One region of the Paenibacillus sp. EC2-1 genome, then DNA from elsewhere that is predicted to be linked to it. Evidence: a T-box and tRNA genes for the amino acid it is inferred to sense, from the RefSeq annotation. Region 1 holds a T-box; the other regions hold tRNA genes.
The links. The T-box of region 1 lies ahead of metG (methionine--tRNA ligase). A T-box ahead of a tRNA ligase gene usually reads a tRNA of that ligase, here a tRNA-Met.
Positions count from the first base shown of each region.

Region 1 (3,253 bases):
ATGACCACATCTGCGCCACACTCAGCAAGCGTCCGCACCATGACCCGACCAAGTTGTCCCCCTGCTCCCGTTATTAAAGCAAGTTTATCTTTTAAATCGATGTTCATTATGATGAACTCCTCTCAAATATCTCTTTCATGTTGTATTCGATGGAAAAGATGCTCACCCTTCTTAAAGGCTTATATTATTTTGACCAAGATATATTGCTATTCTGACAGCTGATTGTTCAGTAGTGTTGTCTCCTCATCTATCCGCTTAACATCAATTCGTTCAAACAGTATTATAAGCCCGACTATTCTCTGTTGAGACGATACAAACACAGGCTTCCATGTAGGCTCTTTCAAATTCAGAAATCCTCTAACTTTCTCACATGAAAAAGGAATAAACGGGTTTAGCAACTGAGCGAGATTAGCAATCGTCTGCACACATGTATACAAGGTTTGTTCGCATGCATCTCGTTGCTCCTTCAATTGAAGCCACGGCTTTTGTTCGTCAAAGTATTTGTTTGCCTTGCGAATACTAGAAAAGATTAACTCTAGGGCTTCCTTAAGTTGACCGCTTTCAATAAGTGTCCCTGCTTTCAAGTAAAGTTCTTCAATGTTATTTCGCCATGTCTCAGATATTTCACCTTTTGGTATTTCTCCGTTAAATGACTTTTCAATAAAAGCTAATGTCCGATTAACGAAATTACCATAAGCACCAAGTAACTCTCCGTTGTGGCTGTGTATAAATTCCCTCCACGAGAAATCAGCATCCCGCTTTTCTGGTCCATTAGCTATTAGGAAGTAGCGAATCGAATCTGGATCATACCGCCTTAATAAATCTGGAACCCAAACAGCCCAATTCCTACTGGTTGAGAACTTCTGTCCTTCAAGAGTCATGTATTCACAGGAAATAATTTTATCAGGGAGATGAAATCCTCCGATTCCCAGTAAAATCGCTGGCCATATTAAAGTATGAAAAGGTACGTTATCTTTGCCGTGTACATAATACGATACGATATCACCTTTTCCCTCAAGCCAGAATGACTCACAGTTTCCACCAACCTCATCAGCCCACTGTTTGCTTGCCGATAAATAACCGCATACTGCTTCTATCCAAACATAGATTTTTTTATCCTCGAAACCGCTCACTGGAACATCGACTCCCCAAGATAAGTCCCTTGTAACTGCCCGGTCTTTAAGCCCCTCCATAAGATACCGACTCGTCAACAGCTTGGCGTTCTCCCTCCATCCTTTCTCACGATACAGATAATCCTCTAGTTGACTCTGAAAATGAGATAACGAAATGTAGAAATGCTCTGTTGGACGTTCTACTGGTGTCGATCCGCATAATTTGCACGATCTATCCCTCAGATCTAAAGGATCTAGCAAGGTAGAGCAGAAATCACACTGATCTCCACGTGCACGATGTCCGCAAACCGGACAAGTTCCTTCCACATAGCGGTCCGGCAAAAACTGACGATCCGTCTCACAATAATTCTGCTGTATTGTTTTTCTATACAAATATTTGTTGTCGAGCAACTTTAAGAATAACTCCTTCACCACATTATGGTGATAATCCACATCAGTTCGGGTGTACTTATCATATGAGAATCCCAACTTCTCAAAGCACTCAAGAAATTCCTTATGATATCTGCCCGCATAATCCGAAGGTGATACACCTTCTTTCGCAGCTTGAACAGCTACGGGTGTGCCGTGACAATCACTTCCTGAAACAAACAGTACGTTATCACCTTTAGCACGGAAATAACGTGCCAGCACATCCCCCGGAAGTAGACTCGCTAGTCTTCCCAAATGTAACGATCCGTTAGCATACGGCCATGCACCACCAATAAAAATGTTCGTCATAAGTGATTCCTCCTTATATTTTTAGGCAACAAAAAAAGCCCTCATCCCAAAGGGACGAGAGCTTTGCTCACGTGGTACCACCCAATTTTACAAATGTCTCGCGACATTCACCTCTTCAGGTACGACGCATAAAAATGCGTGTATACCCTAGCACGTTAACGGGTGCGGGTTCCGGCGCAGCCTACTCCCTTATAGGGTTCGAAGCGCAGCTCAGAGACCATATTCCCACAGATATTCTTTACTCCTTTTCAGCTACCGGAGCTCTCTGTTTAAAGAAATCACCATGGTACTCTTTCTCTTCTCAGCTTTTTACAGAATATTCAAGTTAATGGATATTATACGGAATAGACTTATAAAGTCAACCCTATGTGTATGAAGAAGGGCGCATTTTTATTCACATTCATGATTTCGATGAATCGATATATTGTTTCAATTCTTTATTCAACTCAAGCAGTTTACGATAGTCATCATTCTTATTAATGTCTAACGTAACTTCTGCGCCTTCCAAGGAATCGGGAACGTAGTAAACCTTAGAGAGTGATGATATTAACATTTCTGATTGCTTCATCATCTTGGAGTAACTCGCCTGATCGTCTTCTGTTAATTTCCCATTCTTCGCATAACTTCTCTTGATTCCATCTGCAATCTGCTTCATATTCTTCGCAATCGGTGTCAATACTTGTGCATGAACCGCTTCATCTACGGTTTGAGAGTGAGCTTCTATCACAGATAACGAGGTATAAAGATCTTCAATATGTTCTCTGTCTAGGGAACTTTCTTTATTTTGCAGTATTGTACTATAACCGAACCATACTTGATATAACGATGAGCCTGTCACGCTCTCCAACGTGCCTTTAGCGCTGTACGCTGTGTTCTGTTCCTTCTTAAGGATCGTTGAACACACTAGGATAACAACAACCAACCCGGCTAAAATCAAATAAATACTGCGGCATTTAATCAAAATGCTTCACTCCGTATATTGAACCTGATCATTACATCTCTCCTGTTCATTCCATGGAATTTTACACCATATTATTATAGATTGAATTAGCTTCTATGCCAATCCTGTACATTCCACACATCAGTTACCCAATCTTTATAAAATTCAGGCTCATGGGAGACTAATATTATCGTCCCTTCATATTTCTCAAGCGCACCTTGTAATGATGCCTTCGCTTGAACGTCGAGATGATTCGTAGGTTCATCCAGAATAAGCATATTGCTAGGTGTAATCATTAATTTACTCAACCGGACCTTGGCTTGTTCACCACCACTCAATAGAGACATGGATCGACGAATATGCTTATCGGTCAACCCTGCGCTTGCGAGCGTCTGTCTAATTTCTTTTTGCGTCAGATCTGGACGAAAGCTCCATAAATACTCTAGAGGAGTCTCTTGAGGCG
Region 1 is NZ_CP186006.1:3,082,917-3,086,169, forward strand. Features, by position in the region: gene ACK8P5_RS14445 (SDR family NAD(P)-dependent oxidoreductase) at 1-107, opposite strand, end outside; gene metG (methionine--tRNA ligase) at 207-1,850, opposite strand; T-box leader at 1,898-2,162, opposite strand; gene ACK8P5_RS14455 (hypothetical protein) at 2,251-2,811, opposite strand; gene ACK8P5_RS14460 (ABC-F family ATP-binding cassette domain-containing protein) at 2,898-3,253, opposite strand, start outside.

Region 2 (3,253 bases), 1.5 Mb from region 1:
AGTGTCTGGTGGGCAGTTTGACTGGGGCGGTCGCCTCCTAAAGAGTAACGGAGGCGCCCCAAGGTTCCCTCAGAATGGTTGGAAATCATTCGAAGAGTGCAAAGGCATAAGGGAGCTTGACTGCGAGACCTACAAGTCGAGCAGGGACGAAAGTCGGGCTTAGTGATCCGGTGGTACCGCATGGAAGGGCCATCGCTCAACGGATAAAAGCTACCCTGGGGATAACAGGCTTATCTCCCCCAAGAGTCCACATCGACGGGGAGGTTTGGCACCTCGATGTCGGCTCATCGCATCCTGGGGCTGAAGTAGGTCCCAAGGGTTGGGCTGTTCGCCCATTAAAGCGGTACGCGAGCTGGGTTCAGAACGTCGTGAGACAGTTCGGTCCCTATCTGTCGTGGGCGTAGGAAATTTGAGAGGAGCTGTCCTTAGTACGAGAGGACCGGGATGGACATACCGCTGGTGCACCAGTTGTTCCGCCAGGAGCATGGCTGGGTAGCTACGTATGGACGGGATAAGCGCTGAAAGCATCTAAGCGTGAAGCCCCCTCAAGATGAGATTTCCCAATTAGTAAGACCCCTTGAAGACGACGAGGTAGATAGGTTGGAGGTGGAAGTGCAGCAATGCATGGAGCTGACCAATACTAATCGGTCGAGGGCTTATCCTACAAGTTTTCTGAAAGAAAACTAGCTTCGGAAGCGATACGCTTTGCATCGGAGCAAGACTTTCAGGAACAATGCAAATTCGCAAATTTAAGTTTCGTATCTAGTTTTCAAGTGATCAAACACTTGAATTGAATAATGTTCCCTGATAGCTCAGTTGGTAGAGCACTCGACTGTTAATCGAGTTGTCACAGGTTCGAGTCCTGTTCGGGGAGCCATTTATGGAGAGGTGTCCGAGTTGGCCGAAGGAGCACGATTGGAAATCGTGTAGGCGCCAAAAGCGTCTCGAGGGTTCGAATCCCTCTCTCTCCGCCACTATTTATTTCATTGCAAGGCCCGTTGGTCAAGGGGTTAAGACACCTCCCTTTCACGGAGGTAACAGGGGTTCGAATCCCCTACGGGTCACCATTTTTTAACACTTGATTTTAGATTGAACATTTGGTAAGATGAAATTCGGTTTTGATATGGAGGCTTAGCTCAGCTGGGAGAGCATCTGCCTTACAAGCAGAGGGTCGGGGGTTCGAACCCCTCAGCCTCCACCATAAACACCTTTTAATGACGCGGGGTGGAGCAGTTCGGTAGCTCGTCGGGCTCATAACCCGAAGGTCACAGGTTCAAATCCTGTCCCCGCAACCAATTATATCGCTTGAACATTAGCGATCAATATTATGGAACTGTGGTGTAGAGGCCTAACATGCCTGCCTGTCACGCAGGAGATCGCGGGTTCGAATCCCGTCAGTTCCGCCATTTTTGATTCATAAACCGAAAGAGCTTTATGGCTCGGTAGCTCAGTCGGTAGAGCAGAGGACTGAAAATCCTCGTGTCGGCGGTTCGATTCCGTCCCGAGCCACCATCTTTATTAAAACTGTATACGCCGGTGTAGCTCAACTGGTAGAGCAACTGACTTGTAATCAGTAGGTTGGGGGTTCAAGTCCTCTCGCCGGCACCATTTGGAGGATTAGCGAAGTGGCCAAACGCATCAGACTGTAAATCTGCTCCCGTACGGGTTCGGTGGTTCGAATCCATCATCCTCCACCAGTTTTATAGGGGCATAGTTTAAAGGTAGAACAACGGTCTCCAAAACCGTTGGTGTGGGTTCAATTCCTGCTGCCCCTGCCAATTGAATATTTTTTGAATGTGGCGGTCGTGGCGAAGGGGTTAACGCACCGGTCTGTGGCTCCGGCATTCGTGGGTTCAAGTCCCATCGATCGCCCCATAATTCAAAAAAAACAAATCATATTGGGGATTAGCCAAGCGGTAAGGCAACGGACTTTGACTCCGTCATGCATAGGTTCGAATCCTATATCCCCAGCCATTGATTTTGCGGACGTGGCTCAGCGGTAGAGCATCGCCTTGCCAAGGCGAGGGTCGCGGGTTCGATTCCCGTCGTCCGCTCCATTTTAATTATATGGCGCCATAGCCAAGTGGTAAGGCACAGCTCTGCAAAAGCTTTATCCCCAGTTCGAATCTGGGTGGCGCCTCCATTTCATATTTTGTGCCCTTAGCTCAGCTGGATAGAGCGTTTGACTACGAATCAAAAGGCCAGGAGTTCGAATCTCTTAGGGCACGCCATTTATTTAGCCGGTGTGGCGGAATTGGCAGACGCGCGCGACTCAAAATCGTGAGGGAAACCGTGGGGGTTCGAGTCCCTTCACCGGCATCACCAGTAAGAACGTGGATTTAATCCACGTTCTTTTTTTATGTTTATAATAAATTAGGAAAAGAAATTTATCTGTATTCTACATACGAGAAAAGCGAATGATCGGCGCCAAGCCAGCATTCGCTTTTTTTTGCATTGTTTTGTTTAGTGGTCTTGGACGTGTATAGACGGAGGTCGCACTCCATCCCCGACTTAAGTCGAGGATCAAAAACCGTCCGGGGTCCGTTTTAGATTGTATTGAATTAACCTAAAATAAAGTCATAAGGTTGAACAAGTCATAAACAATTGATTTGGAAAGGAAAGGCGGTGTATACATGAGAAATTCAAATGGTAATGGAAATGGAATTGGAATTCTGCTCATTGCTTTAGGAGCATTAGTATTACTGGGTGTATTAGGTCCTTTGCTAGGCATGTTATTTAAGTTATTGATACCAATAGCAATGATTGCACTGGGGTATTACGGAATCCAGCGTGGTAATACGTTTTTTGGCTGGATCGTATTAGCAATCGGTGTACTTTCACTGATCGGTAAGCTTTCTTGGATTATTGGTCCAATTCTTGGTATCGTCCTGATTGTCTACGGCGTTTCCCGTCTTAAAAACGGACGGAGACGTTACTAACAATCTACAAAAGCTTTAACCTGAAGGAAGAGGAGGATAAAGAAAATATGAGTGTTTTTCGACGGATTAGAGATATAACAGCAGCAACATTAAATGAAAAGCTTGAACAAAGTCAGGATCCGGTTCGGCTGATCGATCAATTCCTTCACACAACTCGGCAGGACATTACTGAAGCTGAGAAGCTTTTGCAACAGTGTGAGGCACATACAAGACAACTAAATCAGCAAGTAACTCAAGCGGAGACGATGAAAGTTAAACGGGAAGAGCAGGCACTTCTGGCTCTCAAAGCAGGTGAGGATCACCTAGCGAAACTA
Region 2 is NZ_CP186006.1:4,619,003-4,622,255, reverse strand. Features, by position in the region: rRNA gene ACK8P5_RS21710 (23S ribosomal RNA) at 1-664, shown strand, start outside; tRNA gene ACK8P5_RS21705 (tRNA-Asn) at 802-877, shown strand; tRNA gene ACK8P5_RS21700 (tRNA-Ser) at 883-974, shown strand; tRNA gene ACK8P5_RS21695 (tRNA-Glu) at 993-1,067, shown strand; tRNA gene ACK8P5_RS21690 (tRNA-Val) at 1,126-1,201, shown strand; tRNA gene ACK8P5_RS21685 (tRNA-Met) at 1,219-1,295, shown strand; tRNA gene ACK8P5_RS21680 (tRNA-Asp) at 1,330-1,406, shown strand; tRNA gene ACK8P5_RS21675 (tRNA-Phe) at 1,437-1,512, shown strand; tRNA gene ACK8P5_RS21670 (tRNA-Thr) at 1,533-1,608, shown strand; tRNA gene ACK8P5_RS21665 (tRNA-Tyr) at 1,612-1,697, shown strand; tRNA gene ACK8P5_RS21660 (tRNA-Trp) at 1,705-1,778, shown strand; tRNA gene ACK8P5_RS21655 (tRNA-His) at 1,800-1,875, shown strand; tRNA gene ACK8P5_RS21650 (tRNA-Gln) at 1,900-1,974, shown strand; tRNA gene ACK8P5_RS21645 (tRNA-Gly) at 1,983-2,057, shown strand; tRNA gene ACK8P5_RS21640 (tRNA-Cys) at 2,070-2,143, shown strand; tRNA gene ACK8P5_RS21635 (tRNA-Arg) at 2,155-2,231, shown strand; tRNA gene ACK8P5_RS21630 (tRNA-Leu) at 2,240-2,319, shown strand; gene ACK8P5_RS21625 (LiaF transmembrane domain-containing protein) at 2,634-2,939, shown strand; gene ACK8P5_RS21620 (PspA/IM30 family protein) at 2,987-3,253, shown strand, end outside.
Region 2: it has a tRNA-Met gene. The T-box ahead of metG (methionine--tRNA ligase) is inferred to sense a tRNA for this amino acid. The anticodon was not compared.

Region 3 (3,253 bases), 1.7 Mb from region 1:
GACAATAGCGATTCCGGGGTCTATTCCCATAATCCGCAAACCTAATCTCTCCTCTTAAAGCGAACATATGTATCGTTCTACTCATTATAACAAAAGATTAGCATCAGTTGAGGAAAAACTTTAAACCATTCATTTCCCAAACTTTAGACCATGCCAAAAAGGAGACACCCAAGGTGCCTCCTTCGCTAAAGTCATATTTTCGACATATTCAATCCTTAGTAAGTAGCTGCTCTAGCTTCATTTAGTGAGCTTTCATTACATTTTCGGCCAAATCCCTTGCATAATCACTAAACGTCGACAGAACACTATTGTACTCTTCAATATCCTGAATACGTATGCCATCTTGAAGTTGCTTCAGTACATCCTTTGGCAAAGATGACTCCATCGATCCAATGTCTAACTGAAAAAAGGTTCTCAGTACCTTTTCTTCTTGTGGTGGCCCCTCGAACAATGTAAGGTTCCCGTTTGCATCTATGCTCATGTAAGCTTGTTCCTTACAAGTGGGAGATAGGTCATCTGTCACTGTTTCTTCGAGCCATACTTCACCGTTGTCGTCCATCTTTCCTTTCCAAGATGGGTTATTGTTCATAAGCGAATAGATAGTATCGGTATCAAGATCCCCGATAACCTGTTCCTCTTCACCACACACAAACGAGGTCACGAGATGAACCTTCATTTTTCCTTGAGCGTTATTAAGGTGCTGCATAAATACACGCTGCTCATCGGACTCTAGATCTCCACTGTTTTGTAAATAATTCAGCGTTTCTATGGCAATAGGTGATTCATCCGTCATCTGTGTTAACAGTTTTTTCATTTGATCAGGCAACGTCTGTCCTGCCCAGGCTAAACAACCAATGATCAAAAAGAGAGTAAAGGTCCAAATGGCCCGTTTCCACCGTTTCCATCTTTTCCTTAATTGTTTTTTCATTCGGAAAATACTCAAGTATATCCCCTTCTGTCTCATGTTTTTCATAGTTTGACCGATACACTATTTATTTATTCAAAATATCAACCCGTGATTTACTATTACTTTTTATAAAAAAGTGAAAAACACAAAAAGAATCCATAAACCAGAAATACTCTGATTCATGGATTCTTTATCAATCGGGACGACACGATTTGAACATGCGACCCCCTGGTCCCAAACCAGGTGCTCTACCAAGCTGAGCTACGTCCCGAAAAAAGAAAACAGTAATAAGATAATAGCATAAATTCAATAGATTTAAAAGAGTTTTTTAACAGCTAAGAAAGATTACTCCATTCTATGTAAACCAATGCTATATCACTAAAAAAGCCCTCAGGATCGATATCCTAAGAGGCTTTCCAGTATTCATACGATGCCGGTGAAGGGACTCGAACCCCCACGGTTTCCCTCACGATTTTGAGTCGCGCGCGTCTGCCAATTCCGCCACACCGGCTTAAAATAAAAACAACCTCTTTAACAGAGGATAAATCCACTTATAAAAATAAAATGGCGCGCCCTGAGAGATTCGAACTCCCGGCCTTTTGATTCGTAGTCAAACGCTCTATCCAGCTGAGCTAAGGGCGCAAATATGGAGCGGACGACGGGAATCGAACCCGCGACCCTCGCCTTGGCAAGGCGATGCTCTACCGCTGAGCCACGTCCGCAAAACATATATTCAGTTATTCATACTTAACAAAGATGGTGAGCCATGAAGGACTCGAACCTTCGACACCCTGATTAAAAGTCAGGTGCTCTACCAACTGAGCTAATGGCTCTCAATCAAAGATTAGAGAAATAATGGCGGAACTGACGGGATTCGAACCCGCGATCTCCTGCGTGACAGGCAGGCATGTTAGGCCTCTACACCACAGTTCCATACCTATGTAGATAATAATTGGTTGCGGGGACAGGATTTGAACCTGTGACCTTCGGGTTATGAGCCCGACGAGCTACCGAACTGCTCCACCCCGCGTCATTAAAAGGTGTTTATGGTGGAGGCTGAGGGGTTCGAACCCCCGACCCTCTGCTTGTAAGGCAGATGCTCTCCCAGCTGAGCTAAGCCTCCATAAATCTTGTTATTAATAAATAATGGTGACCCGTAGGGGATACTCTCACTCTGCTCGAGACTGCGAAGTATTCCTATCGATGTCTATGCTTCGACGAACCGTGGGATTCTCATCCCCTTGAAGCAATAAAATAAATGGTGACCCGTAGGGGATTCGAACCCCTGTTACCTCCGTGAAAGGGAGGTGTCTTAACCCCTTGACCAACGGGCCTTATATATAAATCCTAGCTGGCGGAGAGAGAGGGATTCGAACCCTCGAGACGCTTGTGGCGCCTACACGATTTCCAATCGTGCTCCTTCGGCCAGCTCGGACACCTCTCCATAATGGCTCCCCGAACAGGACTCGAACCTGTGACAACTCGATTAACAGTCGAGTGCTCTACCAACTGAGCTATCAGGGAATATGTACCGCTTGGCGACGTCCTACTCTCCCGGGACCCTTCGGTCCAAGTACCATCGGCGCTGGAAGGCTTAACGGTCGTGTTCGGGATGGGTACGTGTGGAACCCTTCCGCTATCGCCACCAAACGGTTCAAGTGTTTGATCACTTGAAAACTAGATACGAAACTTGAATTTGCGAATTATCATAGCTTACGAATTACATTCGTAAAGCTTGTAGGATAAGCCCTCGACCGATTAGTATTGGTCAGCTCCATGCATTGCTGCACTTCCACCTCCAACCTATCTACCTCGTCGTCTTCAAGGGGTCTTACTAATTGGGAAATCTCATCTTGAGGGGGGCTTCACGCTTAGATGCTTTCAGCGCTTATCCCGTCCATACGTAGCTACCCAGCCATGCTCCTGGCGGAACAACTGGTGCACCAGCGGTATGTCCATCCCGGTCCTCTCGTACTAAGGACAGCTCCTCTCAAATTTCCTACGCCCACGACAGATAGGGACCGAACTGTCTCACGACGTTCTGAACCCAGCTCGCGTACCGCTTTAATGGGCGAACAGCCCAACCCTTGGGACCTACTTCAGCCCCAGGATGCGATGAGCCGACATCGAGGTGCCAAACCTCCCCGTCGATGTGGACTCTTGGGGGAGATAAGCCTGTTATCCCCAGGGTAGCTTTTATCCGTTGAGCGATGGCCCTTCCATGCGGTACCACCGGATCACTAAGCCCGACTTTCGTCCCTGCTCGACTTGTAGGTCTCGCAGTCAAGCTCCCTTATGCCTTTGCACTCTTCGAATGATTTCCAACCATTCTGAGGGAACCTTGGG
Region 3 is NZ_CP186006.1:1,426,707-1,429,959, reverse strand. Features, by position in the region: gene ruvC (crossover junction endodeoxyribonuclease RuvC) at 1-39, opposite strand, end outside; gene ACK8P5_RS06700 (BofC C-terminal domain-containing protein) at 242-928, opposite strand; tRNA gene ACK8P5_RS06695 (tRNA-Pro) at 1,105-1,178, opposite strand; tRNA gene ACK8P5_RS06690 (tRNA-Leu) at 1,339-1,418, opposite strand; tRNA gene ACK8P5_RS06685 (tRNA-Arg) at 1,473-1,549, opposite strand; tRNA gene ACK8P5_RS06680 (tRNA-Gly) at 1,555-1,629, opposite strand; tRNA gene ACK8P5_RS06675 (tRNA-Lys) at 1,665-1,740, opposite strand; tRNA gene ACK8P5_RS06670 (tRNA-Asp) at 1,764-1,840, opposite strand; tRNA gene ACK8P5_RS06665 (tRNA-Met) at 1,861-1,937, opposite strand; tRNA gene ACK8P5_RS06660 (tRNA-Val) at 1,955-2,030, opposite strand; tRNA gene ACK8P5_RS06655 (tRNA-Glu) at 2,167-2,241, opposite strand; tRNA gene ACK8P5_RS06650 (tRNA-Ser) at 2,260-2,351, opposite strand; tRNA gene ACK8P5_RS06645 (tRNA-Asn) at 2,356-2,431, opposite strand; rRNA gene rrf (5S ribosomal RNA) at 2,441-2,557, opposite strand; rRNA gene ACK8P5_RS06635 (23S ribosomal RNA) at 2,646-3,253, opposite strand, start outside.
Region 3: it has a tRNA-Met gene. The T-box ahead of metG (methionine--tRNA ligase) is inferred to sense a tRNA for this amino acid. The anticodon was not compared.